Regions from separate parts of the Agromyces sp. Leaf222 genome, predicted to be linked through region 1. Evidence: predicted binding sites of a transcription regulator. Region 1 holds the regulator's gene; the other holds the start of a gene.
The links. Region 1 encodes HrcA, which represses chaperone genes, less so after heat shock. Its sites were predicted from a motif close to TTNGCACTCGNNNNNNNCGAGTGCNAA; they were not measured.

Region 1 (14,970 bases):
GGCGTGGGCCGCCGCGTGGGCGGCGGTCGGTGCGCCGGGGCTCGGCGTGAGCGCATGGATGACGGCCGCGGCGCTCTGGGGCCTCGCGATCGTCGCGGTCGGGGTGCTCGGATGCGTGGCGCTGCGGCACGGGCACGGGCACCGGCACCGGTACCGGCCCTGCCTCGGTGGTGCCCGCCACCGAGACGCAGGTGTCGAGCTCGCTGCGAGCGCGTCGCGTTCCGGCCGTCGGGCGCCGAGCCTTCGGGCCGTGGTCGCCGTCGCGGCGACGCTCCTCGTCGTGGCATCCGGTGCGGCACTGGCCGCGACGGCCGCCGCAGCCGGACTCGCGGAGCGCGAGCGGTCGCCCCTGACCGCCGCCGCGGAGGGTCGTCGCACGATCGACGTCGTCATGCAGGCGACGACGGCGCCACGTCCGATGCGCGCCGCGGTCTGGGCCGCCGACGAGCCGATGGTCCGGGTCGACGGCGTGCTCGTGAGCGTCGACGGCAGCCTCGCGGCCGGCGTGCCCGTCACGGTCGGGCTGAGCGCCTCGACGAACGTCGAATGGGGTTCGCGCCTCGCCTTCTCCGCACGCGCGCAGCAGCTGTCCACCGACGAGGCCAGCGCGTTCCGACTCGTCTCGCCCGACCGCGTCGAACTCGTCTCCGGGCCGCCGGCATGGCTCGCGTGGGCCGCCGAGCTGCGCCGGGGGTTCGCGGATGCCGCGGCCGACCTCGACGGCGACGGTGCCGCGCTCGTGCCCGGCCTCGCGATCGGCGACACCTCGGCGGTCGGCGCCGACCTCGATGCCGCCATGAAGGCGAGTTCGCTGACGCACCTCACCGCGGTCTCCGGCGCGAACTGCGCGATCGTGACGGCGGCCGCGTTCGGTCTCGCCGCCGCGTGCGGACTCGGCCGGCGCACCCGGGTCGTCGTCGCCCTCGTCGCCCTCGCCGGCTTCGTCGTGCTCGTGACGCCGCAGGCGAGCGTCATCCGGGCCGCGGCGATGGCGGTCGTGATCCTCATCGGCGTGGCGTCGTCGCGGCGTGCTGGCGGAACGTCCGCATTGTCGGTCGCCGTGGTGGTGCTCCTCGTGCAGGATCCGTGGCTCGCGCGCGACTACGGGTTCGCGTTGTCCGCCGCCGCGACCGCCGGCCTCCTCCTGCTGGCGGGGCCGTTGGCCCTTCGCCTCGCCGACGTGATGCCGACTCCGCTCGCCGTGGTGCTCGCGGTGCCGGTCGCGGCGCAACTGGCGTGCCAGCCGGTGCTCATCCTGCTCGACCCGGCGATCGCGGTCTACGGGATTCCGGCGAACCTCCTCGCCGCACCCGCGGCACCGGTCGGCACCGTCGTGGGCATGCTCGGATGCCTTTTGCTGCCGTTCCTGCCGTCGGTCGGATTCGCCTTCCTGCAGGTCGCGTGGGTTCCCGCATCGTGGATCGCCCTCGTCGCGCACGGCGCCGCCGGCCTTCCCGGCGGCCGGCTGCCGTGGCTGCCCGACGCCGGCGGCGCGTGCATCCTGCTCGCCGCGACGGTGTTCGGCGTGTGGCTGCTGCTCGATCGCCGCGGCGGTCCCATGGTGCGCCGCACGGCGATCGTGCTCCTGGTGCTGCTCGTCGCCGTGCCGATCGGCGCCGTGCTCGGCCCGTCCGCCGTCGCGCGGGCGGCACACCCGGGGGAGTGGGATGTCGCGGACTGCGACGTCGGGCAGGGCGACGCCGTGCTGGTGCGCTCAGAGGGGGCGACCGCGCTCGTCGACACCGGACCCGATGCCTCGGCGCTCCGGCGGTGCCTCGACCTGCTGGGCATCGAGCGCATCGACCTGCTCGTGCTCACCCATTGGGATGCCGACCACGTCGCGGGCAGCGGTGCGGTCGTCGGCATGGTGACGACGGTGATCCACGGCCCACTCGACGACGAGCGCTCCTCGAACGTGCTCGACCCGCTCCTCGCGGCCGGTGCGGATGCCGTCGAAGTCGAAGCGGGTCGCCGGGGCGTGCTGGGCGACTCGCGCTGGAGCGTGCTCTGGCCGCCCGCCGGCACGGCGCCCGGCAACGACGCCAGCGTCGTGCTCGAACTCGAGGGCGATCTCGGGCGTGCGATCTTCCTCGGCGACCTCGGCGAGCAGGCGCAGGCACGACTGCTCGCGTCGGCGCCGATCGAGCCCGTCGACCTCGTGAAGGTCGCCCACCACGGCTCGGCCGACCAGAGCGAACGCCTCTACGAGGCCCTCTCGGCGACCGTCGGCGTCATCGGCGTCGGCGCCGACAACGGGTACGGCCATCCGACCGATGGGCTGCTCGACCTGCTCGCCCGGGTGGGCACCGTGCCGGTGCGCAGCGACCGCTCGGGCACCTCGCTGCTCACCGCGCACGACGGCGGCGGGTTCGGCCTCTGGACCGAGCGCACCGCCGGGGATGTCGCACCACGCCCGTAGACTTGACGCGAAAGGGAGGTGCCGTGGCGGCTCGATCCGGTGGGGCGGCGCGTGGCAGCACGCGGGCGAAGGCGGCGGCGATTCCGCAGCTCACCTACAACCAGGTGCGACCGGCGCCGATCGTGCTCATCTCGGGTCCAGAAGACGTGCTCGCCGAGCGGGCCTCGAGCCTCCTGCGCGAGCGGTTGCGGGCCGAAGACCCCGATCTCGAGGTCAGCGAGATCGCCGGCGACGGCTACCAGCGCGGCGAACTCCTGACGCTCGCGAGCCCATCGCTCTTCGGCGAGGCGCGGCTGATCCGCATCGACGGCGCCGAGAAGGCGACCGACGACCTCATCCTCGACATGGTCGACTTCGTGGGCCAGCCGACCGAGTCGACGACGGTCGTCGTGCGCCATCGCGGCGGCGTCCGCGGCAAGAAGATGCTCGACGCGATCCGATCCGGCGACGGCGAGGCCATCGAGATCGTGTGCGCCGAGCTGAAGCGCGAGTCCGACAAGCAGGACTTCGTGCAGACCGAGATCCGCGCAGCGGGCCGCTCGATCGCTCCGCGGGCGTTGCGCGCACTCGTGGCGGCCTTCAGCGACGACCTCGCCGAACTCGACGCCGCGTGCCGGCAACTGCTCGCCGACGCCCCCGGAGACATCACCGAGGCCGTGGTCGCGAAGTACTACGGCGGTCGCGTCGAGACCAACGCCTTCGAGGTCGCCGATTCCGCGATCGCCGGCCGCCACGGCGAGGCGCTCGTCGCGCTCAGGCATGCGCTCGACAGCGGCGCCGACCCCGTGCCGATGGTCGCCGCCTTCGCGATGAAGATCCGCACCATGGCCAAGGTGTCCGGTGTGCGCGGCGGCGGGGCAGGGGTCGCCTCGTCGCTCGGACTCGCGCCGTGGCAGGTCGACCGCGCACGGCGCGACCTCGCCGGGTGGACCGACGAAGGTCTCCAGCAGGCCATCGTGCAGCTCGCCCGAACCGATGCCGCGGTCAAGGGAGCCGAGCGCGATCCCGTGTTCGCCCTCGAGCGGCTCGTCGGGGTCATCGCCTCGCGCGGCCGCGACCTCGCGTAGTCCCCCTCGCACGGTCGTGACCTTTCTGCGCACACCCCACGGCGCACACCGGGCCCAGCGCCCGTGAAACGACGAACGCCCCGCACGACTCGTGCGGGGCGTTCGATCAGGCGACGTGCTTTACAGCGCGGCGACCTGCTTCGCGATGGCCGACTTGCGGTTCGCGGCCTGGTTCTTGTGGATGACGCCCTTGCTGGCGGCCTTGTCGAGCTTGCGACCGGCGACGCGGACGGCGGCGATGGCCTTGTCCTTGTCACCCGTAGCGATGGCCTCGCGAGCGGCGCGGACGGCGCTCTTGACCTGGCTCTTGACCGCCTTGTTGCGCTCCTGAGCCTTCAGGTTCGTCTTGATGCGCTTGATCTGCGACTTGATGTTTGCCACGTGGTTCGTCTTTCGTTCTTGTGCGGGTACCGGATGTGCCGAGCGAAGGTAGAGGGGCCTCGCGCGGCGAATCGTGCGGGGTGGGACCCACACGCAAGCCAACAGGCAACGATACCAGCATCACGCTCGCGGCACCAATGCGCCGGGGTCGGGACGCAGGACGGAGGCCGTTCAGCTCGAGCGGATGATGCCGAGGTCGCGGGCCCGGGCGACCGCCGCGGTGCGAGAGCCGACCTCGAGCTTGGCGAAGATGTGCACGAGGTGCGACTTGACGGTCGCCTCGCTGAGGAACAGCGCGCGCCCGATATCCCGGTTCGTGTACCCGCTCGCCACGAGGCCGAGCACCTCGGCCTCCCGGCCGGTCAGCCGCTCGAGGCCGTCGTTCGCGTCGAGGCGGGACGAGACGCCGGGGGCGAACGCCGGTTCGCCCGTCGCCGCCGCGCGGATCGCCGCGACGAGCTCGGCCGGCGGCGCGTCCTTGAGGAGGTAGCCGCTCGCGCCCGCCTCGATCGCGCTCAGGATGTCGGCATCGGTGTCGTAGTTGGTGAGCACGAGCACACGGGGCGCGTGGTCCTTCGATCGGATGTGCCGGGTCGCCTCCGCGCCCTGCATGTCCGACGGGAACTGCAGGTCCATGAGCACGACGTCGACGTCGCCGTCGGCGGCACGGCGGACCGCGGCATCCGCACCGGCGACGTCGGCGACGACCACGAGGTCGGCCTCGGCCTCGAGCATGGCGCGGACGCCGGCGCGGACGACCGGGTGGTCGTCGGCGATGAGGAGTCGAATGGCCTCGCCGTCCGCGTCGGCGGACGGGTCCACGGGACCGCTCACGCCGTCACCACGGGGATCCGCACGGCGACGGCCGTGCCATCGCCAGGGTGCGACTCGACCTCGATCGAGCCGCCTTCGCGTTCGGCGCGCTCGCGCATGGCCCGCAGGCCGTAGCGCAGTTCGGCACCGGGATCGGCGGCCACCGCGGTCGGGTCGAAGCCGATGCCGTCGTCGACGATGTCGAGCGCGACCTCGTCGCCGAGGTAGCTGAGGGTGAGTTCGGCGCGCGTGGCGCGAGCATGGCGCAAGACGTTCGCGAGCGCGCCCTGCGCGATGCGCAGCAGCGTCGCGTCGGTCGACATCGGCAGCGTCACGGGATCGCCGCTCGTCGAGTACGAGACGCGGGTCGCGGCGCCAGCCTGGGCTGCCTGCTCGTCGACGGCGGCCGCGAGGCGTCGGAGCGCGGCGGGCAGCGTCTGCTCGTCGAGCGAGGGCGGACTGAGCTCGCGAATGAAGCGTCGGGTCTCCGCGAGGTTCTCGGAGGCCGTTTCACGGGCGAGTCTCAGCTTGTCGAGTGTGCGCTCGTCGGCGATGTCGCGTTCGGCGGCGTGCAGGAGCATCTGGATGCTCGAGAGCCCCTGCGCCACGGTGTCGTGGATCTCGCGGGCGATGCGCTCGCGCTCGGCCAGCGTTCCGGCCTCGCGGCTGGCCGTCGAGAGCTCCTCGCGGGTGGCGATGAGGTCGAGGATGAGCGCCTGGCGGTCCTTCGTCTCCTGCGCCATCGCCCGGTATCCGAGGCCGATGACGATCGCGACGCCCGCGCTGATGAGCGGGCCGAGGATCGTGCCCACCTCGAATCCGAGGTGGCTCGCCGTGCCCCACACCGAGAGGCCGAACGTGACGATCACGAGCGGCACCGCGATGGGAGCGGCCAGCACGTGCAATTCGAGGAAGAAGAGTGGGAACGCGAGGAACGCGGCATCCGGGGTCATCGCCGACATGCCGGCCCAGAGCGCGAGGAGGGCCGTGAGCCAGAGCACGCGCGCCCACTGCGGGAGGTTGCGGCTCGAGGCCGCGATGCCGGCGGCGTAGCAGGCCAGGAACGCGACGGTCAGGACCGTGATGGCCCCCTCGTTCGCGTCGTCGGCGAGCAGCGCGCGGATCATGACGAACAGCGCGAGCCCGACGACCAGCACGTGCAGGCCGAAACGGAGCGTGACGAACACGGGCCTGAGGGCCGACGGCGAGACCCTCCCGAAGTCGATGAAGGGCAGTGGAGCGGGGGCTGCGGGCGCGGTCATGGTGCGTGTCAGCGTAGTCGCGGGCGCCTGCGGGCGGCATCCGTCGAAAGTGCGAACCCAACTCGTGGGAGAATCGACAGGATGTCTCCGAGAGCCGTAACCCCGCCGGTGCCTGCCGCCACCGATCCCGCGCTGATCCGCAACTTCTGCATCATCGCGCACATCGACCATGGCAAGTCGACGCTCGCCGACCGCATGCTCGGCATCACGGGGGTGGTGAGCGACCGCGATATGCGCGCTCAGTACCTCGACCGCATGGACATCGAGCGCGAGCGCGGCATCACGATCAAGAGCCAGGCTGTGCGCATGCCATGGCAGGTCGGCGACACCGCGTACGCCCTGAACATGATCGACACCCCCGGCCACGTCGACTTCAGCTACGAGGTGTCGCGTTCGCTCGCCGCCTGCGAGGGCGCGATCCTCCTGGTCGACGCCGCGCAGGGCATCGAGGCGCAGACGCTCGCGAACCTCTACCTGGCGCTCGAGAACGACCTCGAGATCATCCCGGTGCTGAACAAGATCGACCTGCCGGCTGCCGATCCCGACAAGTACGCCCGCGAGCTCGCCGAGCTCATCGGCGGCGACCCCGCCGACGTGCTGCGCGTCTCGGGCAAGACGGGCCTCGGCGTCGAAGACCTGCTCGACCGGGTCGTCGAGCGCATCCCGGCCCCGGTCGGCAATGCCGAGGCACCGCCGCGCGCGATGATCTTCGACTCCGTCTACGACAGCTACCGCGGCGTGGTCACCTATGTGCGCATGATCGACGGGCATCTGAACCCGCGCGAGCGCATCCAGATGATGTCGACGAGGGCCACTCACGAGATCCTCGAGATCGGCGTGAGCGCGCCAGAGCCGACGCCCACGAAGGGCCTCGGCATCGGCGAGGTGGGCTACCTCATCACCGGCGTGAAGGACGTACGTCAGTCGAAGGTGGGCGACACCGTCACCACCGCGGTCAAGCCCGCGACCGAAGCGCTCCCCGGCTACACCGAGCCGCTGCCGATGGTCTACTCGGGCCTCTACCCGATCGACGGCAGCGACTACCCCGAGCTGCGCGAGGCGCTCGACAAGCTGAAGCTCTCCGACGCTGCACTCGTCTACGAGCCCGAGACGTCGGTCGCGCTGGGCTTCGGGTTCCGCGCCGGCTTCCTCGGCCTGCTGCACCTCGAGATCATCACCGAGCGCCTGCAGCGCGAGTTCGACCTCGACATCATCGCGACCGCCCCTTCGGTGGTCTACGAGGTGACGACCGAAGACAAGAAGACCGTGACGGTCACGAACCCGAGCGAGTTCCCCACGGGGGCGAAGATCTCCGAGGTGCGCGAGCCGATGGTGAAGGCCGCGATCCTCGCGCCCAAGGACTACGTGGGCACGATCATGGAGCTCTGCCAGTCGCGACGCGGCTCGCTGCTCGGCATGGACTACCTCGGCGAAGACCGGGTCGAGATCCGCTACAACATCCCGCTCGGCGAGATCGTGTTCGACTTCTTCGACCAGCTGAAGTCGAAGACGGCCGGCTACGCGTCGCTCGACTACGAGCCCATCGGCGATCAGGCCGCCGACCTCGTGAAGGTCGACATCCTGCTGCAGGGTGAACAGGTCGACGCATTCAGCGCGATCGTGCACCGCGACAAGGCCTACGCCTACGGCGTGCTCATGACGGGACGCCTGCGCAAGCTCATCCCTCGCCAGCAGTTCGAGGTGCCCATCCAGGCTGCGATCGGCGCTCGCATCATCGCGCGCGAGTCGATCCGCGCGATGCGAAAAGACGTGCTCGCCAAGTGCTACGGCGGTGACATCAGCCGCAAGCGCAAGCTCCTCGAGAAGCAGAAGGAGGGCAAGAAGCGCATGAAGATGGTCGGCCGGGTCGAGGTCCCGCAGGAGGCGTTCATCGCCGCCCTGAGCGGCGATGTCGAGAAGAAGGACGCGAAGTAGCAGGCCCGCCGATGACCCGACGCAGCACGTTCACCGACCAGTCCGTCACGTACGGCTCGATCGGTGCAACGCTCGAGCCAGACCTCATGCGGTACCCGCCCGCCGGATACCGCCCCGCTGAAGACACCGTGCGCCTCGGCAGCGGTGCCGATCGCTTCGACCGCGCGGCCGAGGCCCTCATGACCTGGGGCATCCAGCGCGGCGCGGGCTACGAGGTGACGGAGGTCTCCGCCGGCACCGGCGCCCAGTACCCCGGCATCGTCTACGACGTCGAGGGTGCGCCGCTCGCCGAGCAGCCCGGTCCGCGCACCGAGGATCGCTTCGGCGAAGACGGCACCGCGTACATCGCCTCCGGCATGCAGGCCACGCTGGTGCGTCGCGGCCGCTTCCGCCCGCAGCAGACCCCCGTGCTCGTCGTCTACGTCATCGACGAGCCAGGCCGGGTCGGGTACGCGTTCGGCACCACGGCCGAGGGTCTCGAGAGCGGCGAGGAGTCGTTCGTGCTCGAGCGCCGCGACGACGACACGGTGTGGCTCACGATCCGCTCCTTCCGTGCGACGGCCGGAGGCGTCAAGCGCGTCCTCGCGCCGTTCGTCCGCCGTCGTCGGCGCGAACTGACCAGGCAGCAGCTGCGCGCACTGCATCCCGCCGGCGGCGTGTAGGCGTGGGTTCCGCGCTGCCGCTCGGCGAGCCGGCACCGCTCGACGGCGTCCTTCCGGCGACGGCGGCCGTCGGGGCGCGCGACCGGGCGTTCGGCGTCTACGTGCACGTGCCGTTCTGCCGGGTGCGCTGCGGCTACTGCGACTTCAACACGTACACGGCCAGCGAACTCCGCGGCGCCCGCCAGGTCGACTACGCCGACCAGGCCATCGAGGAGATCCGGATGTCGCGGCGCGTGCTCGCGACATCCGAGGTCGTGCCGCGTGAGGCCGAGACGGTCTTCTTCGGGGGCGGGACGCCGACGCTGCTGCCCGCCGACGACCTCGTGCGCATGCTCGCGGCGGTCCGCGACGAGTTCGGCTTCGCGCCGGGCGTCGAGGTGACCACCGAGGCGAACCCCGACTCGGTCGGCCCCGAAGACCTGCTCCGGCTCGCCGAGGGCGGGTTCACGCGCGTCTCGTTCGGCATGCAGTCGGCGGTTCCGCACGTGCTCGCCGCGCTCGACCGCACACACGACCCGGCGCGGGTGCCGCTCGTCGTGCGCTGGGCGCGAGAGGCCGGACTCGACGTGAGCCTCGACCTGATCTACGGCACGCCGGGGGAGTCGCTCGACGACTGGCGCCGGAGCGTCGACGCGGTCGTCGCCGAGCGACCCGACCACGTGAGCGCCTACGCCCTCATCGTCGAGGACGGCACGAAGCTGGCGAGGCAGATCCGCCGCGGCGAGCTCGCCGAGCCATCCGACGACCTCGAAGCCGATATGTACGAGCTGGCCGACACCGCCTTCGCCGAGGCCGGCTTCGAGTGGTACGAGGTCAGCAATTGGGCGACCGATGCCGCGCACCGATCCCGGCACAACCTCGGCTACTGGCGAGGCGACGACTGGTGGGGTGTCGGGCCGGGAGCCCACAGCCACGTCGGCGGGGTGCGATGGTGGAACGCGAAGCATCCGGCCGCGTACGCCGAGCGGCTCGCCGCCGGGCACTCGCCCGCGGTCGGGCGCGAGGTGCTCGACGCGCCGACGCGCGAGACCGAGCGCGTGCTGCTGCTCACGCGCATCCGCGAGGGCATCGACATCGCGTCGTTGCACGCGGGCGGTCGTCACGCGGTCGCGGGCCTGATCGCCGACGAGCTCGTGGACGCGAAAGCCGCCCTGGCCGGTGGGCTGACGCTCACCAGGCGAGGACGGCTGCTCGCCGACGCCGTGGTGCGGCGCCTGCTCGAGGACTGAGCCCGATCAGCTCACGAACTTGATCGTGAGCGGGTACGAGTACGCCTCGCCCTGGTTGGCCTTGACGGCGGCGATGATGCTGAACACGACGACGATGACGGCCACGGCGATCGAGAGGAAGATGCCGATGACCACGAGCCAGAGGATGCTGCTGACGATCGCGGCGATCGTCATCGTGATCTGGAAGTTCAGCGCCGTCGCGGTGTGCGCGCGCACGAACGGGCCCTTGTCCTTGAGGACCAGGTAGCCGATCAGCGCCGGGATGAAGCCGAAGAAGATGCCGCCGATGTGCACGAGCGTGGCCCAGAGCTTCTCGTCGTTCGGGCTGAGCTGCGGGCTCTGCTCGTAGGGGTTCTGCGGCGGAGGGGGAGGGGGCAGATCGGACATCGTCTTCTCCTGTTCGGATGCGCCGAACCGGCGCGGTGACTGCGGACGCCTTCATGCTGGCACAGCAACGCCCGCCGCGGGAGTGTGACGCTCCCACGGCGGGCGATGTGCGTGCCGCGACTACTTGATGAGTCGGATGGCGAACGGGTAGCGGTAGTTGCGGCCGTCCTTCGCCTGGAGGAACGCGATGATCGAGAAGACGACCCCGACGATCCAGACGGCCCACGAGAGCAGGCCGAGCACGCTGCCGAGGCCGAACGTGACGACCGTGATGATCGAGGTCAGGATGAAGATCGCGATCTGGGCGAAGACCAGGGTGATCTGGAAGTTGAGCGCTTCCTTCGCCTCGGTGTCGGTGAACTGGCCGCGGTCCTTGAAGACGAGCCAGATGATGAGCGACGGCAGGAATCCGAGGATGCCGCCGAGGTGGGCGAACGAGCCCCACTGCACGTCCTGCTCGCGCGAGAGCGGCGCGCCGGGCTGCGCCGCGGCGGGCTGGGCTGCGGGCTGGGGGGCTGCCGGCTGCTGCGGGGGCGTGGGCGGCACGTTCGGATCGGACGGGCCTGCGTTGGGATCTGACATGTTCGTGCCTTTCAGGCGTCGAGGACTGTTCCGCTGCCGCGAGGGGTGGGGGGTCGCGTCTTGGTGTGTCGCGGAACATGCCCACGGTAGCGTCGGGCACGAGCGTCGGCAATGGGGATTACCCTGAGTTGAGCGGTATGATTGGCACTCACGTCTGCTGAGTGCCAACACCGCCGAGAAAGCGAGGGACATGGTCTCCGAACGCAGCCTCGCCGTCCTCAGGGCGATCGTGCAGGACTACGTCGCCTCCCGCGAACCCGTGGGCTCGAAGGCCATCGTCGAGCGGCATTCGTTCGGCGTCTCGGCCGCGACGATCCGCAACGACATGGCCCTCCTCGAAGAGGAGGAGCTCATCGCGGCCCCGCACACGTCGTCGGGCCGCATCCCGACCGACAAGGGCTATCGGGTCTTCGTCGACCAACTCACCGACGTCCGTCCCATGACCCGGGCGCAGCGGCTCGCCATCGAGACGTTCCTCGGCGAGTCGAGCGACCTCGACGAGCTCCTCGCGCGCACGGTTCGCCTCGTCGCGCAGCTGACCAAGCAGCTCGCGGTCGTGCAGTACCCGAGCTTCGGCAGCGCCCGTGTCCGGCACGTCGAGCTCGTCTCGCTCGCGCCCGACCGCGTGCTGTGCATCCTCATCACCGACTCCGGTCAGGTCGAGCAGCGCGTCGCCGAGCTCCCGGCCGCGGTCGACGAGGCCACGCTCGCGTCGTACCGTTCGCGGTTGAACGAGCTCGCCGGCAATCGGGCCATGGCGGATGCCGCGGAGTCGCTGTCCGGCGAGTTCGCCGACGTCGCGCCGACCGATGCGCGCGTGCTGCAGGCCCTCGCGGCAACGCTCGCCGAGCAGGCCCGCGCGCAGCGCCAGGATCGCCTGGTCGTGGCGGGCGCCGCGAACCTCGTGCGAACCGAGCAGGACTTCGCGGGCTCGATCCTCGGCGTCATCGAGGCCATCGAGGAGCAGGTCGTGCTGCTCCGTCTCTTCGGCGAGATGGCCGCAGACGAGCACGCCGTCGCCGTGCGCATCGGCCGCGAGAACGCGTCGTTCGGCCTCGGCGAGACCTCGGTGCTCTCGAGCGCCTTCGAGATCCCGGGTCGCGACATCTCCCGGCTCGGCGTCGTCGGCCCGACCCGCATGGACTACTCGCACAGCATGGCGGCCGTCCGCGCGGTCGCCCGATACCTCTCCCGCACGCTCGGCGAGAACTGAGCAGCCGGCCCCCACCGGCATCCGCAATCGAAAGGACACGCCCTCCGTGGCAGACCACTACGAGGTCCTCGGCGTCTCACGCGACGCCACCCCCGACGAGATCAAGAAGGCCTACCGCCGCCTCGCGCGCGAGTTGCACCCCGACGTCAATCCCGGCGCCGAGGCATCCGAGCGCTTCAAGTCCGTGACGCACGCCTACGACGTGCTCTCCGACGCCAAGCAGCGCCAGCAGTACGACCTCGGCGATCAGGGCGGGTTCGGCGGCGGGGCGCAGGGCTTCGGCGGCTTCGGCGACATCTTCGAGACGTTCTTCGGTGGCGCGCAGCAGACCAGGGGCCCCCGTTCACGCCGCGAGCGCGGTCAGGACGCGCTGATCCGCGTCGAGGTCGGACTCGACGAGGTCATCTTCGGCACCCATCGCGACATCGAGGTCGACACCGCGGTGGTGTGCCAGACCTGCAACGGGTCGTGCTGCCAGCCGGGCACCTCGCCCGTCACGTGCGACATCTGCGGCGGCTCGGGCTCGATCCAGCGGGCCGTCCGCTCGCTGCTCGGCAACGTCATGACGTCGAGCCCGTGCGGCACCTGCCGCGGGTACGGCACCGTCATCGCGACGCCGTGCGTCACGTGCCAGGGCCAGGGCCGGGTGCGCGCGCGCCGCACGGTTCCCGTCGACATCCCCGCCGGCGTCGACACGGGCGTGCGGCTGCAGATGCCCGGGTCGGGCGAGTCGGGCCCGGCCGGCGGCCCCAACGGTGACCTCTACCTCGAGATCAAGGTCAAGAACCACGACGTGTTCAGCCGCAACGGCGACGACCTGCTCGCCACGCTCGCGGTGTCGATGACCGACGCGATCCTCGGCACGACGGCGAAGATCGAGGCGCTCGACGGCGACGTCGAGGTCGAGATCAAGCCCGGCCTGCAGAGCGGTGAGATCCTCACCGTCAAGGATCGCGGCGTCTCCAAGCTCCGCGGCAGCGGCCGAGGCGACCTCCGCGTCGGGGTGCAGGTGGTCACGCCCACCAAGCTCTCGACGAAGGAGCGCGACCTCGTGCAGCAGTTCGCGGCGTCGAAGAAGGCGCCCGCACCCGAGCTGAGCCACTTCCAGCAGGGCCTGTTCGCGCGCCTGCGCGACAAGTTCCTCGGCTGACCGGCGCCCCGATGAGCCACCTCTACCTCGACGAGCGCCTCGAACTGGCGGGCGCCGCACCCGGCGACCTCGTGCGCCTGACCGGCGACGAGGCCAGGCACGCGGTGACGGTCTCGCGGGTGCGCGTCGGCGAGCAGCTCTCGGTCGGCAACGGCCGTGGCGAGCTGGCCACGGCGACCGTGGTCGAGGCGGCGCCGCGCGAGCTCGTGCTCGAGGTCGGCGAGGTCACCTCGACGCCGGCGCCGAGCCCGCGCATCGTGCTCGTGCAGGCCCTCGCGAAGGGCGATCGCGACGAGCTGGCGGTGCAGGCGGCGACCGAGCTCGGCGTCGACGCGATCGTGCCGTGGTCGGCGAGCAGGTCGGTCTCCCGGTGGGAGGGGCCGAAGGCCGAGAAGGGCCGGGCCCGCTGGGCGACCATCGTGCGCGAGGCCACCAAGCAGTCGATCCGCCCGTGGATGCCCGAGGTCGCACCGCTCACCGCGACCGCCGCGCTTCCCGCGCTGCTCGAGGGCGTGCGTGTGCTGCTGCTCGAGCCGACGGCGGCGACGCCGCTCACCGACCTCCGCGACGACGGCCGCGACCTCGCGCTCGTGGTCGGCCCCGAGGGCGGCATCGCGCCCGCCGAGATCGAGCGTCTGGTGGCGGCCGGCGCCGAGGCCGTCCGCCTCGGCGACTCCGTCCTGCGCACCTCGACCGCCGGCCCCGCCGCGATCGCCGTGCTGAACGCCCGACTCGGGCGGTGGTGAGGCATCCCTCGCTACGATGGAGACATGACCGCAACCGCCGAGCCGACCTTGTTCGAGCGCATCGCCGCGCGCGAGATCCCCGCTGACGTCGTCGCCGAGACGGCGAACGTGATCGCGTTCCGCGACATCGCCCCCAAGGCGCCGGTGCACGTCGTCGTCACGCCGAAGTCCGGCGCCTACCGCGACGTCGTCGAGCTCGCCGCCGGCGACCCCGCGCTGCTCGCCGAACTCGTCGAGGTGGCACGCGGCGTCGCCGCCGATCTCGCCGACGGCGAGTTCCGGCTGGTGTTCAACACGGGCGCCGCGGCCGGCCAGACCGTCTTCCACGTGCACGCGCATGTGCTCGCAGGCGGCCTCGGGGAGGCATCGCTTGGCGGCTGATCCGCAGGGCGAAGACCCGCAGCGCGACGACGTGCAGCCCGAGGCGGCCGCAGCCGAGGTGCGACCCGCCGACGTGCCGCCGACCGTGCGCGCCGATGAGGAGCGACTCAGCATCGACGGCATCGCCATGGTGCGGCTCCTCGGCCCGCAGGACCGCCTGCTGACCACCATCCAGCGCGAGTACCCCGATGTCGAGGTGCACGTGCGCGGCAACGAGATCGGCATCCGAGGCGACGCCTCCGAGCGCCTGCGCGTGCGCCGTCTGATCGAAGAACTCCTGGAGCTCGTGCGAGCCGGCCAGGATCCGACACCCACCGAAGTGAGGAGCTCGGCCCGCATGATCGACGCCGATCCCGAATCCCGACCGTCCGAACTGCTCGGCCAGGTCATCGTCGCCTCGCGGGGCAAGACGATCCGGCCCAAGACCGAGGGCCAGCGCGCCTACGTCGACGCCATCGACGAGCACACCGTCGTCTTCGGCATCGGCCCGGCCGGCACGGGCAAGACCTACCTCGCCATGGCGAAGGCCGTGCAGGCGTTGCAGCGCAAGGAGGTCAGCCGCATCATCCTGACTCGTCCGGCGGTCGAGGCCGGCGAGCGTCTCGGGTTCCTCCCGGGCACGCTGACCGACAAGATCGATCCGTACCTCCGGCCGCTCTACGATGCGCTGAACGAGATGATGGACCCCGAGATGGTTCCGAAGCTCCTCGCCTCGGGCACGGTCGAGGTCGCGCCGCTCGCCT
Region 2 (14,970 bases), 1.1 Mb from region 1:
GGGCGCCTCCGGAACAGAGGCGCCCTTCGCGCTGATCAGGCCGTGACGGCCGTGGATCGGTTCGGACTAGAAGTCCATGCCACCCGTGGGGTCGCCGACCGGAGCCGGGTTCTTCTCGGGCTTGTCGGCGACGACGGCCTCGGTGGTGAGGAACAGGCCGGCGATCGACGCTGCGTTGAGCAGTGCCGAGCGGGTGACCTTCACCGGGTCGTTGATGCCGGCGGCCAGCATGTCGACGTACTCGCCGGTCGCGGCGTTGAGGCCCTGGCCGACCGGGAGGTTGCGCACGCGGTCGACCACGACGCCCGGCTCGAGGCCGGCGTTGAGGGCGATCTGCTTGAGCGGAGCGTCGATCGCGACGCGCACGATGTTCGCGCCGGTCGCCTCGTCGCCCGTGAGCTCGAGCTTCTCGAAGGCGGTCTTGCCCGCCTGGATGAGGGCGACGCCACCACCGGCGACGATGCCCTCTTCGACGGCTGCCTTCGCGTTGCGGACGGCGTCTTCGATGCGGTGCTTGCGCTCCTTGAGCTCGACCTCGGTGGCCGCGCCCGCCTTGATGACGGCGACGCCGCCGGCGAGCTTCGCGAGGCGCTCCTGGAGCTTCTCGCGGTCGTAGTCGGAGTCGGTGTTCTCGATCTCGGCGCGGATCTGCGCGACGCGACCGGCGATGCCCTCTTCGTCACCGGCACCCTCGACGATGGTCGTCTCGTCCTTGGTGATGATGACCTTGCGGGCCTGGCCGAGCAGGTCGAGGGTGACGTTCTCGAGCTTGAGGCCGACCTCCTCGGAGATGACCTGGCCGCCGGTGAGGATCGCGATGTCCTGGAGCTGCGCCTTGCGACGGTCGCCGAAGCCGGGGGCCTTGACGGCGACCGACTTGAAGATGCCGCGGATCTTGTTCACGATCAGGGTCGCGAGCGCTTCGCCGTCGACGTCCTCGGCGATGATGAGGAGCTGCTTGCCGGTCTGGATGACCTTGTCGACGATCGGCAGGAGGTCCTTGATGTTCGAGACCTTGCCGTTGACGATCAGGATGTACGGGTCTTCGAAGACCGCTTCCTGGCGCTCGGGGTCGGTGACGAAGTACGCCGACAGGTAGCCCTTGTCGAAGCGCATGCCCTCGGTGAGCTCGAGCTCGGTGCCGAACGTGTTCGACTCCTCGACGGTGACGACGCCTTCCTTGCCCACCTTGTCGATGGCCTCGGCGATCAGCGCGCCGATCTCGAGGTCGCCGGCGGAGATGGACGCGGTGGCGGCGATCTCCTCCTTGGTCTCGACCTCCTTGGCGTTGGCGACGAGCTCGGCGGTCACTGCGGCGACGGCCTTCTCGATGCCGCGCTTCAGCGAGATGGGGTCGGCGCCTGCGGCGACGTTGCGGAGGCCCTCGCGCACGAGCGCCTGGGCGAGCACGACCGAGGTCGTGGTGCCGTCACCGGCGACGTCGTCGGTCTTCTTGGCGACCTCCTTGACGAGCTCGGCGCCGATCTTCTCGTACGGGTCGTCGAGCTCGATCTCCTTGGCGATCGACACGCCGTCGTTCGTGATGGTGGGAGCGCCCCACTTCTTCTCGAGCACGACGTTGCGACCGCGCGGGCCGAGGGTCACCTTGACCGCGTCGGCGAGCGTGTTGAGGCCACGCTCGAGACCGCGGCGGGCCTCCTCGTTGAAAGCAATGATCTTTGCCATGTGTGTTTCTCGTCCCTTCTCGGACGTCTCAAAGATTCTCGTTAGCACTCGATTCGAATGAGTGCTAAGACGATTCTGGCACTCGACTGCCATGAGTGCAAGCGAGCGCCCGATGGCGCACACGGTTCACTCAGGGTGCGAACGACACCGATCCGGTCGTCGGCACGAGCTCGATCCAGGTGTTGCCCGGAGCCAGCAGGAGCGGGTCGCCGCCGTCGGACGTGAGCACGATCGGGGCCGCCTGCGCACTCTTGCTCCACGTGCCGTGCGCCGTTCGTCCGCCGACCGACACCCACGCCTCCCCCCTACCGACGAGCACGGTCTTCGGCACCTCGCCATAGCGCCAGTCGATGTCCACGCGGAGGGTCACCACGTTCACGGCCTGCACCTGCGCGCCGGTGTCGTCGAAGTCGGGTGCGCCCTCCTGCGACCTGAGCCAGACGGATGCCGCGGCATCCCATGACCACGACGGATACCGTTCGTCGGAGAAGACCTGCGAGATGCCGGACGTCGGTTTCGCCGCGAAGGCGGGCGCGGAGAGCGGGTCGGTGCCGCCGTAGGCGAACTGCACCGCGGGCGGAGGCAGCTCGGCGTTGCGCGCGAGCACCTCGGTCGCATCGAGGATCACGTCGTGCGGGCCCGGGCGTTCGTCGGCGCGGGTGAAGAGCCCGGTGTCGTCGAAGTCGAAGACCACGTTGACGAGCGGGGTCGCCTGCATCATCTCGACGAACTGCTCCTGCCCGCCGGAGTACGCGATGATGCCGCCGAACGGGGTCGCGATGTCGGGGTCCATCGGCCGGATCGAGCGCACGGGCCCGATCTGCGCCGGGATGTCGGAGTGCCACACCGCCAGGTAGCGCGTGAGCCCGCCCTCGACGAACTCCTCGAACACGATGTCGGCGCGGTTGAGCCCGATCTGCGGGCGCGCCTCCTCATGGTTGTCGATCTTCGCGGCGAGCGACGGATGCTGCATCGCGGCCCAATCGGCACGGGTGCCTCGCAGCGGCGCGAACGCGACGGCGGCCGGGACGCCGGATTCACCGACCGCGCGTGCTGGTGCCGTGGGCGTCGGCGTCGCGACGGGTTGCGGGCCTTCGGCGCTGCACGCGGCGAGCAGCAGGGCGGATGCCGCGAGCAGCACGAGGTGCGCCTGCCACCTCCCGGCAGATCCGCGCCGCCTCGCCATGCGCACAGCCAACCACCACGGCCCCGGCGAGTGCGGGCGACGCGCCGCATCGACATGCCGCTCGACCTCGGACGGCCGCCCTCGGGAGACGCTCGGCGGCGCGGATGACGATGCGCCGCCGGTGCGGGATCGGCGGCGCATCGTCGACGCGTCTGTCAGGCGGGGCGGACTGCCTCGGCCTGCGGGCCCTTCGAACCGGTGCCGACCTCGAACACGACCGCTTGGCCCTCTTCGAGGACCTTGTACCCGGTCATGTCGATGGCGGAGTAGTGGACGAAGACGTCCTGACCTCCGTCAGCGGTGATGAATCCGTAGCCCTTTTCAGCGTTGAACCACTTGACGGTTCCGTTCGCCATGCGTTGCTCCCATGTAGCTGTGTGTCGATCAGCACGTGCAGTCGCCTGTACCGGGCCCCCCTTCGTGCTGGACCAGTGGTGGTACCGGGCGTTCACACGGGTTCGAGCGACCAATTCCAGATACTAATGACGGGGACGCGCCGAAGAGAAGGGGTGAAACGCAACGAAATGTCGCGGAATGGCAACGATTCGCTGGATCTCAGCCTGCGACGCTCTCGGCGTACGTCGAGCCGACGACGAGCACGAGGGGCGTGCCGATCTCGCCGAACTTCGCGTCGAGGCGCACGTCGGCCCCTGGGACCGCCTGGGCGACGCCTCGCGCAGCGCCCTCGAGGTCGGCCGTCGCGTAGTAGACGACCGAATCCGTGATGGTGTTCTCGCTCGCGTTCGCGGTCGCGCCGACCGGGATGCCGGCGGCGGTGAGGGCATCGGCCGCGGTCGCGGCGAGGCCGGCCGTGTCGGTGCCGTTGAGTACCGTCACCGGCACATCGGGAGCGATCGTCGGCTCCGCGGTCACCACCGGCGTGGCCGGGGCCGTCGGGGTCGCCTCCGAGAAGTCGAGGCGATCGTTCGCCACGACGACCCACGTGATGCCGAGTCCGGTGAGCACGATCGTGGCGAGGGCCGCCCACCCGAACGCGATCCAGCGCGCTCCGCGGCGCTGCGGCGCCCGGTGGGCTCCGACACGCTCGATTCCGTGCGGGATGGTGTCGAATCGATCTCGAGGGGGGGTTTGCGCCATGGGTCCAGTCGTCGGTGTCGGGGCCTGCTCAGTCGAGCGTGCGGCCGTTCGAGAGCGAGCGTCGCGCGCGGGTCGCCGCCCGTGCGTCACGCAGTCGCTGGAGGCGCTTGACCAGCATGGGGTCGTGCCGGAGCGCCGCCGGCGAGTCGATCAGCTCTCCGAGGATCCGATAGTAGCGGGCGGCCGACATGTCGAACTCATCGCGGATGCCAGCGGCCTTCACGCCGGGCTGCTGCCAGGCGTGCGCCTCGAAGGCGAGCACGCGCAGGGCCAGATCGTCGAGCTGCGCGGTGTGGTCGTCGCGCGCGGTCTGTTCGACGCTCATCGTGCACCTCCCGCGGGCGACGGCGTCGCCTTCGGGTGACATCCTAGGGATGCCTCGCCGTGAGGGTGCCGAGCATCGGCGGCGTGTGTGCGCGCCGCCACTGCAGACCTGAGACGATGGAGGCATCCGCAGTTCTGAAAGGGAACCCCATGGCGTATCAGGTCGAGAAGTCCGACGACGAATGGCGCGAGCAGCTCGGTGACGAGCAGTTCCAGGTGCTGCGCGAGGCGGCGACCGAACGTCCGTGGACCGGAGAACTGCTCGACGAGGAGCGCGCCGGCGTCTACGCATGCGCCGCGTGCGGCTCCGAGCTGTTCAAGAGCGGCACGAAGTTCGACTCCGGATGCGGCTGGCCGAGCTTCTACGAGTCGGTGCGGCCCGAGGCCGTGCAGCTCATCGAAGACACTTCGCTCGGCATGGTGCGCACCGAGGTGCGCTGCGCGAACTGCGGCTCGCACCTCGGCCACGTGTTCCCCGACGGCTTCGGCACGCCCACCGGCGACCGGTACTGCATGAACTCGATCGCGCTCGACTTCACGCCCGAATCCTGAACGTGCGCCCGGTGCTCGACGCGGCTCGGGCCCGCCGCTCGGTCTCGAAGGTGACGGATGCCGCACCCGACGACGCCGAGCTCCTCGAGTTGCTCGCGGCAGCCGGTCGCGTCGCCGATCATGCAGCGCTGCGCCCCTGGCGGGTCATCGCGCTGCGGGGCGATGCGCGTGCCCGGCTCGGGGCCGCTCTCGCCGAGGCGTCGGGGCTCGACGCGTCGGACCCGCGAGGTGCGGCGAAGCTGGCCGCGAAGCCGTTGCGCGCGCCGCTGCTCCTCGCGGTCGTCGCGGTGCGCACGCCCGGTCATTCGAAGGTTCCCGAATGGGAGCAGGATGCCACGGCCGCCGGGGTCGCGCACCTGCTCAGCCTGCTGCTCGACGAGGCCGGCTGGGGCGTGATGTGGCGCACGGGGCCGCACACGCGGCATCCGGCGGTCGCGACCGCGCACGAGCTCGGCGACCACGAGGCGCTCCTCGGATGGCTCTACGTCGGAGGCAGGCCCTCCGGGTGGCGTGCCGAGCGGCGCAGGCCGAGCGATGCGACGGCACAGTTCAGCACCCTGCGATCGCGCGACTGACGCGGAGCTCCGGCTCAGGCCGCGTACTCCGGCGCAGCCCTCAGCGCTCTTCGCCGTCGGATGCCGGGGCGCCGTCGGGCCGAACCGAATGACGGCTTCGCCTGAATCGCGTGCTCGCGATGACGACGGCGACGAGGGCGAGCGCCGCACCGCCGATGGTGGCGAGGTCGACGGCCTGGCCTCCGACCGGCACCAGCACGTCGAGCGCGAGTGCGGCCGTCAACTGGCCTACGACGCCCGCGAGGGCGAGCACGAGCACGCCGATCACACGCACGACCACGGCCTGCACGGCGATGAAGACGCAGCCGATCATGCCGCCCGTATAGAGCCACGCCTCGCCGGGCAGCGAGGTCGGCCAGCCGACGAGTGACGAGTGCACGACCATGACGGTGACGAGCACCGCCGTGCCCACCGCGAAGTTCACGAAGGTGGAGGTCAGCGCGCTCGAGGCCGCGACGCGGATTCGGCCGTTGACGGCCTGCTGCCACGCCGCCCCGAAGCCCGCGGTGAACGGCAGCAGCACGAGCAGCACCGGTGCCGCACCGCCGATCTCCGACGACAGGGTCCAGGTCACGGCGCCCAGGGCGAGCAGCGCCCCGATCGCCCGCGTCGCGGTCAGCGGGCGTCGACCGGCCGGGCCGAGGCCGATCAGGTCGAACACGACTCCCCCGACGGTCTGCCCGGCCACGATCGACACCGTGAAGAGCGCGACGCCGATGACTCCGGCCGACAAGCCCTGGGTCGCCACGAACCAGGCGCCGGCGACGCCGCCGAGCAGCATCCACCAGCTCACGCGGCCGGCCCTGAGCTCGGACCCGACGTTGGCGAAGCCCGCGCGCCCGGGCTTCCAGATCGCGAGCGCGACGAGGAGGATCAGCAGTCCGCTGCCGAACGAGATCGCCGCGGCGGTGTAGGCGTCGCCGATCGACGCCGCGAGTTGCCCGTTGACCCTCGACTGCACGGCCGTGAGGGCGCCGCCGATGGCGGCAAGGGCGATCGCGACCCACGCGGGCATTCCCGGATGCTCGACGTGGGCGTGACGATGCTCGGGGTCCGCGTGCTCCGGGGGTCCGGAATCGCGCGAGGTCGAGGACTCCGACGGCGAAGCAGCATCCGAGGACGGAGCGGCATCGGGAGTCGAGGCGTCTTCAGTCAAGTGCCGGCTGCGGGACTCGAACCCGCAACCCCCGCTTTACAAGAGCGGTGCGCTACCAATTGCGCCAAGCCGGCGAGGCGAACCTCGGGGGCCATCTTATCGACGACCGGCACACCGACCGCGCGGCGGAACCCGTGATGGGTTCCGCCGCGCGGACCGGCTCACTGGGCCGGAGTCGGAGTGGGCGTCGGAGTCGGGGTCGACTCGGCATCGTTGAAGGTCGCGCTCGTGGCCTGCACGACGAACGACTGGAACTCCTGCGCGTCGCTGAGCGAGCCGCTGTACTGCTGGCCGTTCACGAGCACGGTCGGCGTGCCGGTCACGGAGGCGAGGTCGGAGTTCGGGATCGGGCCGGTGAGCGCCCGCGTCGTGGCATCCTGCACCCATGCCTTGAAGCGCACGTCGTCGATGCACGCCCCGACGGAGGATGCGGCGCCGGCATCGGTCGCGAGCTTCTTCAGGTCGGCGTTGGCGAGACCGACCGTGCCCTCTTCTGGCTGGTTCTGGAAGAGCAGCTCGTTGTAGTCGAAGAACGCCTCGGGCGAGAGGTCGGCGACGCAGGCGGCCGCGTTCGCTGCACGGAGCGAGTACTGCGTACCGGCCGACTTGTTCGTCAGGATCGCGATCGGGTGGACCTCGAGGGTCGCCGCCCCCGACTCGACCATGGTTCGCATCGCCTCGGAGTTCGTCGTCTCGAACTGGCCGCAGTACGGGCACAGGTAGTCGATGTACGTCACGATGTTCGCGACCGTGCCGCTGTCGTCGGGAACGGTCGCCGTCGGCTCGCCGCCCGCCTCGATGGCCGGCGTCTCGACCGCGGTGATCGCGCCATCGTCGCCTGCGACGAGGAGGATGCCGTCGCTCGCCATGTTCGCCGGCCCGGGGCCCGCCGGCTTGATGCTGTTGAAGATCAGCCAGCCCACGAGGGCGGCCACGAGCAGCACGGCGACGATGACGCCGCCCTGAATCAGGACCTTGTTGCGCTTGTCGCGCTTCTTCTGCTCCTCGCGAAGGACACGCGCCTTCTCTCGTGCCGCCTCCCGACGTTCGTTGCGGGAGGCACGAGGCTCATTGGATCCGACGTTGGTCATCGATGGTCACTCCGGGTCGCTGTGTGGGCGCGCGCGTACTGCGAACGCACCCACGATAGTAGGAACGGTGGCTGGGAATCAGCCACACGAGCACCCTCGGCCGGCGTTCGGCCCCCGTTCGGTGGGCGTTCAGCCCGCTCCGGGCGCGCTCGCAGCCGCCGCGGTACACGGATGCCGCCGGCCGGCGTCGAATCGGACGGCGGCCTCGCGCATGCAATACTGAGGGAGCGTCGACGATGACGCAGTCCATCACTACGGATCGTCCGGCACGTACCTGCCGGTGAAGGAGAAGAACACCATGGCGTCAGTCACGTTCGACAAGGCCACCCGCCTCTACCCCGGCGGCACCCGTCCGGCCGTCGACCAGCTCGACCTCGATGTCGCAGACGGCGAGTTCCTCGTGCTCGTCGGCCCCTCGGGTTGCGGCAAGTCCACGTCGCTCCGCATGCTCGCCGGTCTCGAAGAGGTCAATGACGGCAACATCTTCATCGGCGACCGCAACGTCACCGACGTGCCGCCGAAGGACCGCGACATCGCGATGGTCTTCCAGAACTACGCGCTCTACCCGCACATGACCGTGGCCGAGAACATGGGCTTCGCGCTCAAGATCGCCGGCGTCGGCAAGGACGAGCGCGCCGCTCGCGTGCTCGAGGCGGCCAAGCTCCTCGACCTCGAGCCCTACCTGAGCCGCAAGCCGAAGGCCCTCTCGGGTGGCCAGCGTCAGCGCGTCGCCATGGGCCGCGCGATCGTGCGCCAGCCCCAGGTCTTCCTCATGGACGAGCCGCTGTCGAACCTCGACGCCAAGCTCCGCGTGCAGACGCGCACCCAGATCGCGTCGCTCCAGCGCCGCCTCGGCGTCACCACGGTCTACGTCACGCACGACCAGACCGAGGCGCTCACCATGGGCGACCGCATCGCCGTGCTGAAGGACGGCCTGCTGCAGCAGGTCGGCACCCCCCGCGACCTCTACGAGAAGCCGCAGAACGTGTTCGTCGCCGGCTTCATCGGCTCGCCCGCGATGAACCTGTTCCACGCGGACCTCGTCGAGGGCGGCGTGCTCTTCGGCACCGCCACCGTGCCGGTCGACCGCGACGTGCTCGCCGAGGCCTCGGCGAAGACCGCGACCATCGGCGTGCGCCCCGAGGACATCACCGTCTCCCCCCACGAGGGCGAGGGCCTCGCGGTCGACGTCGACCTCGTCGAGGAGCTCGGCGCCGACGGCTACCTCTACGGCCACTCCACGGTCGAGGGCAAGCGCACCGACATCGTCGCCCGCGTCGACGGCCGCATCCACCCGAGCGCCGGCGACCGCGTGTACCTCACGGCCACGCCGAACCACGTGCACCTGTTCGACACCGAGTCGGGCCTGCGCCTCAGCAACAAGGCCGTCGTCAGCTGACGACCCCGCACGAACGATCGATGCCGGTCGGGCTTCCAGCCCGGCCGGCATCGGCGTTTCCCGAGGCCGGTCGCCACGGCATCCGCTCGCCCCGGGGCCGGTGCCGGACCGCCGGAGCCGACCAGGGTTCTGCGGTCGGCCGCTCCCCCGGCTACGCTGAACCACGATGAGCGGTTCACTTTCGATCACGTCGGCCACGACCGACCCGGCACTGCTCGACCTGCCATGGCACCTGCCGCTCGAGTCCTGGCCGAACGAGAACATCGCGGCGCTGCCCAAGGGCATCTCGCGCCACCTCGTGCGCTTCGCGCACCTCGCGGGGCATGTCGTCGCCATCAAGGAGACCACCGCAGACATGGCCCGCGGCGAATACGAGATGCTGCGCACGCTGCAGCGGCTCGAGATCCCGTGCGTCGAGCCGGTCGCGGTGATCACGAACCGCACCGACGCCGACGGCGAGCCGCTGAAGCCCGTGCTCGTCACCCGGCACCTGCGGTTCTCGTTGCCGTACCGAGCACTGTTCTCGCAGACGCTGCGCCCCGACACCGCGACCCGGCTCGTCGACGCCCTCGCGCTGCTGCTCGTGCGCCTGCACATCATCGGCTTCTTCTGGGGCGACGTCTCGCTGTCGAACACGCTGTTCCGGCGTGACGCCGGGGCGTTCGCCGCCTACCTCGTCGACGCCGAGACCGGCAAGCTCTACGAAGGCGGCCTGTCGAACGGCCAGCGCGAGAACGACCTCGAGATCGCACGCGTGAACATCGCCGGCGAACTGCTCGACCTCGAGGCCGGCGGGCGCGTCGCCGACGAGCTCGACCCCGTGCGCATCTCGAACGGCATCGTCGACGCCTATCGCAGCCTCTGGACCGAGCTCACGGGCTCCGAGTCGTTCTCCTCGGCCGAGCGCTGGCGCATCAACGAGCGCGTGAGCCGACTGAACAAGCTCGGGTTCGACATCGAGGAGCTCGCGATCCGCACCGACGCCCAGGGCACGACCGTGCGCATCCAGCCGAAGGTCGTCGACGCCGGGCACCACCAGCGACGCCTCCTGCGCCTGACCGGCCTCGACGCCGGCGAGAACCAGGCGCGGCGGCTCCTCAACGACCTCGACTCGTACAGCGTCACCTACGGCAAGGGCGACATCGATGAGGAGATGGTGGCCCACGAATGGCTCGTCCGCGTGTTCGAGCCCGTCGTGCGGGCGATCCCGACCGACCTGCGCGGCAAGCTCGAGCCCGCCGAGGTCTTCCACCAACTGCTCGAGCACCGGTGGTACCTCGCACAGCAGGTCGGCCACGACATCCCGCTCGCCGAGGCAGTGGCGTCGTACATCAACAGCGTGCTGCGCCACCGCCGCGACGAGGCGACCGTGATCGGGCCGACGACCGGCACCATCACGACCTCGATCGACGTCGTGCCCCTCGACACCTCGGCCATCGCCGTCGTCGACCCCGACGACGACCACGACTGGCGCCTGAAGGTCTGATCGCGACGAAGAAGGGGGCCTCCGATGTGGAGGCCCCCTTCTTCTTGTCGTCCGGCGAGAGCCGGCTGCGACTCGCTACTTCTCGGCGCGGAGCTTCGAGATCTCGTAGAGCGTGACGGATGCCGCGATGCCGGCGTTCAGCGACTCGGTCGCCGCGCTGATCGGGATCGAGACGATCGCGTCGCAGGTCTCGGCGACGAGGCGGGACAGGCCCTTGCCCTCACTGCCGACCACGACCACGATCGGCCGTTCGGCCCACGACAGGCCGGGCAGCGACACGTCGCCGTCGCCGTCGAGTCCGAGCACGAAGACGCCGCGCTCCTTCAGCGCCTTCAGCGTCTGGGTGAGGTTCGGCGCCATGGCGACGGGAATGCGCGCGGCGGCGCCGGCCGAGGTCTTCCAGGCGCCGGCGTTCACGCCGACCGAGCGACGCTGCGGCACGATCACGCCGTGCCCGCCGAATGCGGCGGTCGAGCGGATGATGGCACCGAGGTTGCGCGCGTCGGTGATGCCGTCGAGCGCGACGAACAGGGGGGTCTCGTCGCGTGCGATGACCTCGTCGAGCAGCTCGATGGGGTGGGCGTACTCGTACGGGGGCACCTTGAGCGCGAGGCCCTGGTGCACGCCGCCCTCGCCGGCGAGGCGATCGAGCTCGGGGCGCATGACCTCGAGGATCGGGAGCCCGCGGTTGGTGGCGATCTTCATCGCCTCCTTCACGCGGTCGTCCATCTCGATGCGTGCGGCGACGTAGAGCGTCGTCGCGGGGATGCGAGTGCGGAGCGCCTCGACCACCGAGTTGCGGCCGGTCACGATCTCGGACTCGTCGCCCGACTTCGAGCGGCGGGATGCGCCGGAGGCGCCACGGGGTGCACCCGGGCGACCTGCGCCCTGTCCGGCGACCTTCGCGCCCGGCTTGCCCTTGCCGCCGGATGCGGAGTAGCGGTCCTGTGCGGCCTTGCGCTTGCCGGCGGGGTGCCAGGCGCGGTCTTCGGCCTTCGGCGTCGGCCCCTTGCCCTCGAGCGCCTGGCGCCCCTGGCCTCCGGATCCGACCTGCTTGCTCTTGCCCTTGCGCACGGCTCCGGCGCGCGGCTTGCTGCTGCCCTTCATGATTCCAAGCTCCAATGTGTGCCGGTCTGGCTGTCTTCGATGGTGATGCCCGCCGACGAGAGTTCGTCGCGGATGCGGTCTGCGGCAGCGAAGTCCTTTGCTGCACGTGCCGCCTGGCGATCCTCGATGAGTCTGGTCACGAGGGTGTCGAGGGCGGATGCCGCGGGCGCGGCATCCGGGCTCCACCTGGCGTCGCGGGGGTCGATGCCGAGCACGCCCGCCATGGCGGCGACCTGCCCGTGCAGCGCCGCGGCGTCGTGGAGTTCGTCGGCGTCGAGCGCCTGGTTGCCGGCGCGGACGGTGTCGTGCAGCACGGCGATCGCCTGCGGCACGCCGAGGTCGTCGTCCATGGCCGCGGCGAACGCGTCGGGGATGACGGGCGCGCCCACGCCCTCGTAGCGGGTGCCCACGAGGCGGCGTTCGACGCGCTCGAGGAACGTGCGGATGCGGTCGACCGCGGCCTCGGCCTCGGTGAGCGAGGTGGGCGCGTAGTCGAGCGTCGAGCGGTAGTGCGCGGCGCCGAGCAGGTAGCGCACGGCGAGCGGCGAGGCGAGCTCGAGCAGCTCGGCGGCGAACACCGAGTTGCCGAGCGACTTGGACATCTTCTGCCCGCCGGTGTTCACGAGGCCGTTGTGCACCCAGTAGCGGGCGTACGCGTCACCGGCCGCCGTCGACTGGGCGAGCTCGTTCTCGTGGTGCGGGAATCGCAGGTCGAGCCCGCCGCCGTGGATGTCGAACTCGGTGCCGAGGTAGCGGGTCGCCATGGCGGAGCACTCGATGTGCCACCCCGGACGGCCTTCGCCCCACGGCGACGCCCACGAGGCGGACTCGGGTTCGTCGGCCTTGCGGCCCTTCCAGAGGGCGAAGTCGCGGGGGTCGCGCTTGCCGCGCGGGTCGGCGTCGGCGGCGGCCTCCATGTTGTCGCGCGCCTGGCGCGTGAGCTCGCCGTAGGCCGGCCAGCTCGCGGTGTCGAAGTACACGTCGCCCGAGGCATCGGGAGCCGCGTAGGCGTGGCCGCGCTCGATGAGCCGGGCGATCAACTGCTGCATCTGCTGCACGCTCGCGGTCGCACGCGGTTCGTAGGTCGGGGGCAGGATGCCGAGCGAGGCGTAGGCGGCCTGGAACTCGAGTTCGATGCGGTAGGCCAGCGCCCACCACTGCTCGCCGGTGGCGGCGTCGAGGATCTTGTCGTCGATGTCGGTCACGTTGCGCACGAAGGCCACGTCGTAGCCGCGGTACGAGAACCACCGGCGCAGGATGTCGTAGACGAGGGCGCTGCGCAGGTGCCCGATGTGCGGGCTCGACTGCACCGTCGGACCGCAGACGTACATGCCGACGTGTCCCTCTTGCAGGGGCACGAAGTCACGCAGGGCCTGGGCCTTCGAATCGTAGAGTCGCACGGTCACCCGGCAAGCCTACCGGCGCGCGGCTGAGCGCCCGATCGGCGCCCCGATCAGGCCGTCGTGAGCAGTGCAGTCGCGATGGCCGAGACGCCCTCGCCGCGGCCGGTGAAGCCGAGCCCGTCGGTCGTCGTCGCCGCCACCGACACCGGCGCTCCGAGCAGTGCGGACAGCAGCGCCTCGGCCTCGCCGCGGCGGGGTGCCAGCTTCGGACGGTTGCCGACGATCTGCACGGTCGCGTTCACGATGCGGAACCCCGAGGCCTCGACGAGCCGACGCGTCTCTGCGAGGAACACCTCGCCGTGCGCGGCGGCGAATCGGGGATCGGCCGTGCCGAAGACGGCTCCGACGTCGCCGAGGCCGGCGGCCGCGAGCAGTGCGTCGCAGATCGCATGCACGGCGGCGTCGCCGTCGGAGTGGCCTGAGAGCCCGCGCTCCCCCGGCCATTCGAGGCCCGCGAGCCAGAGCGGGGTCGCCGGGTCGTCGTCGAACGCGTGCACGTCGACGCCGGTGCCGATGCGGAGGGCGGCGGGGCCGGGCACCCCGACGGGCTCGGGTTCCGGGACGGACTCCAGAACCTCGGCCGCTTCGGAAGGCCGAGTCGGATCGGGAACCTGGGCGGGTTCGCGCTCATCGCGAAGCTGCTGCTCGGCGCGACGGAGGTCTTCGGGCACCGTGATCTTGAACGCGCGCGCGTCGCCCGGCACGAGGTCGACCGTGAGTCCGGCCGCGGCCGCGATCGCGGCGTCGTCGGTGTACTCGTAGGTCGGGTCGGCGGCCGCGAACGCGGCGTCGAGGTCTTCACGCGGGAACCCCTGCGGCGTCTGCACGGCCGCGAGCGTCGAGCGGTCGACCGTCTCGACGATGTGCCCCCCGGCGATGCGCTTGATGGTGTCGACCACCGGGAGCCCGGGCACGATGCCGTGTCCGCGCGAACGGACCGCGGCGGCCACCTCGTCGAACACGAGCGACGGGGTCAGGGGACGGGCCGCGTCGTGCACGAGCACGGTGTCGACGATGCGCGGCAGCACCGCGAGGCCTGCCTCGACCGAGCCCTGGCGCGAGTCGGCGCCCGGCACGACATCGAGCGGGGCGGATGCCGCGGCCGCGGCCCGCGCGTATCGATCGCGCACCTCGGCGACCCGATCGCTCGGCGCGACGACCACCACGTGCGGCGTCTCGCGCATGCCGAGGACGGCATCGAGCGCCACGCCGAGGATCGTGGAATCACCCAATGGCACGAGGGCCTTGGGCTCGGTGCGACCGAGGCGCGTGCCGCTGCCCGCGGCGACCAGGATGACGGCGACCGTCGACGAACTCATGGCTCGAGCCTATCCAGCATCGGGACGGCGCGAGGGCATGCGGGCGCACAACGACATCGCGCCCCCGAAGAGGCGCGATGTCGCGAGTCGCTAGGAGGCGAGGACCTCGTCGAGGACCGTCGAAGCGGCCTCCTCGTCGGTCTTCTCCGCGAGCGCGAGCTCGGAGATGAGAATCTGCCGCGCCTTGGCGAGCATGCGCTTCTCTCCCGCGGACAGGCCGCGGTCCTGATCGCGCCGCCACAGGTCGCGCACCACTTCGGAGACCTTGATCACATCGCCGGAGGCGAGTTTCTCGAGGTTCGCCTTGTAGCGACGAGACCAGTTCGTGGGCTCTTCGGTGAACGGTGCGCGAAGCACCTCGAAGACCTTGTCGAGGCCCTCCTTGCCGATGACGTCTCGAACGCCGACCAGGTCGACGTTCTCTGCGGGCACCTCGATGACGAGATCACCCTGCGTGACGTTCAGCTTGAGGTAGAGCTTCTCCTCACCCTTGATGATGCGCTTCTTCACCTCGGTGATTGTTGCGGCGCCGTGATGCGGGTATACGACGGTTTCGCCAACCTCAAAAAGCATGAATATATGTCCTTC

Region 2: a site for HrcA is predicted at 1,728-1,754, ahead of groL (chaperonin GroEL). Genes of this name have one in related genera too.

The regions. Positions count from the first base shown of each region.
Region 1 covers NZ_LMKQ01000001.1:2,503,154-2,518,123, reverse strand. The annotation lists gene ASE68_RS11195 (ComEC/Rec2 family competence protein) at 1-2,419, shown strand, start outside; gene holA (DNA polymerase III subunit delta) at 2,443-3,486, shown strand; gene rpsT (30S ribosomal protein S20) at 3,607-3,867, opposite strand; gene ASE68_RS11180 (response regulator transcription factor) at 4,039-4,701, opposite strand; gene ASE68_RS11175 (sensor histidine kinase) at 4,698-5,942, opposite strand; gene lepA (translation elongation factor 4) at 6,024-7,877, shown strand; gene ASE68_RS11165 (DUF1990 family protein) at 7,889-8,539, shown strand; gene hemW (radical SAM family heme chaperone HemW) at 8,542-9,768, shown strand; gene ASE68_RS11155 (DUF4870 domain-containing protein) at 9,775-10,155, opposite strand; gene ASE68_RS11150 (DUF4870 domain-containing protein) at 10,276-10,737, opposite strand; gene hrcA (heat-inducible transcriptional repressor HrcA) at 10,928-11,950, shown strand; gene dnaJ (molecular chaperone DnaJ) at 11,997-13,100, shown strand; gene ASE68_RS11135 (16S rRNA (uracil(1498)-N(3))-methyltransferase) at 13,112-13,846, shown strand; gene ASE68_RS11130 (HIT domain-containing protein) at 13,871-14,227, shown strand; gene ASE68_RS11125 (PhoH family protein) at 14,355-14,970, shown strand, end outside.
Region 2 covers NZ_LMKQ01000001.1:1,400,729-1,415,698, reverse strand. The annotation lists gene groL (chaperonin GroEL) at 67-1,686, opposite strand; gene ASE68_RS06150 (DUF3048 domain-containing protein) at 1,817-2,872, opposite strand; gene ASE68_RS06145 (cold-shock protein) at 3,028-3,228, opposite strand; gene ASE68_RS06140 (LytR C-terminal domain-containing protein) at 3,428-3,970, opposite strand; gene ASE68_RS06135 (DUF3263 domain-containing protein) at 3,999-4,295, opposite strand; gene msrB (peptide-methionine (R)-S-oxide reductase MsrB) at 4,445-4,846, shown strand; gene ASE68_RS06125 (nitroreductase family protein) at 4,849-5,421, shown strand; gene ASE68_RS06120 (DMT family transporter) at 5,462-6,436, opposite strand; tRNA gene ASE68_RS06115 (tRNA-Thr) at 6,579-6,651, opposite strand; gene ASE68_RS06110 (thioredoxin domain-containing protein) at 6,739-7,668, opposite strand; gene ASE68_RS06105 (ABC transporter ATP-binding protein) at 7,967-9,067, shown strand; gene ASE68_RS06100 (DUF4032 domain-containing protein) at 9,234-10,553, shown strand; gene rlmB (23S rRNA (guanosine(2251)-2'-O)-methyltransferase RlmB) at 10,629-11,660, opposite strand; gene cysS (cysteine--tRNA ligase) at 11,657-13,066, opposite strand; gene ispD (2-C-methyl-D-erythritol 4-phosphate cytidylyltransferase) at 13,114-14,382, opposite strand; gene ASE68_RS06080 (CarD family transcriptional regulator) at 14,473-14,955, opposite strand.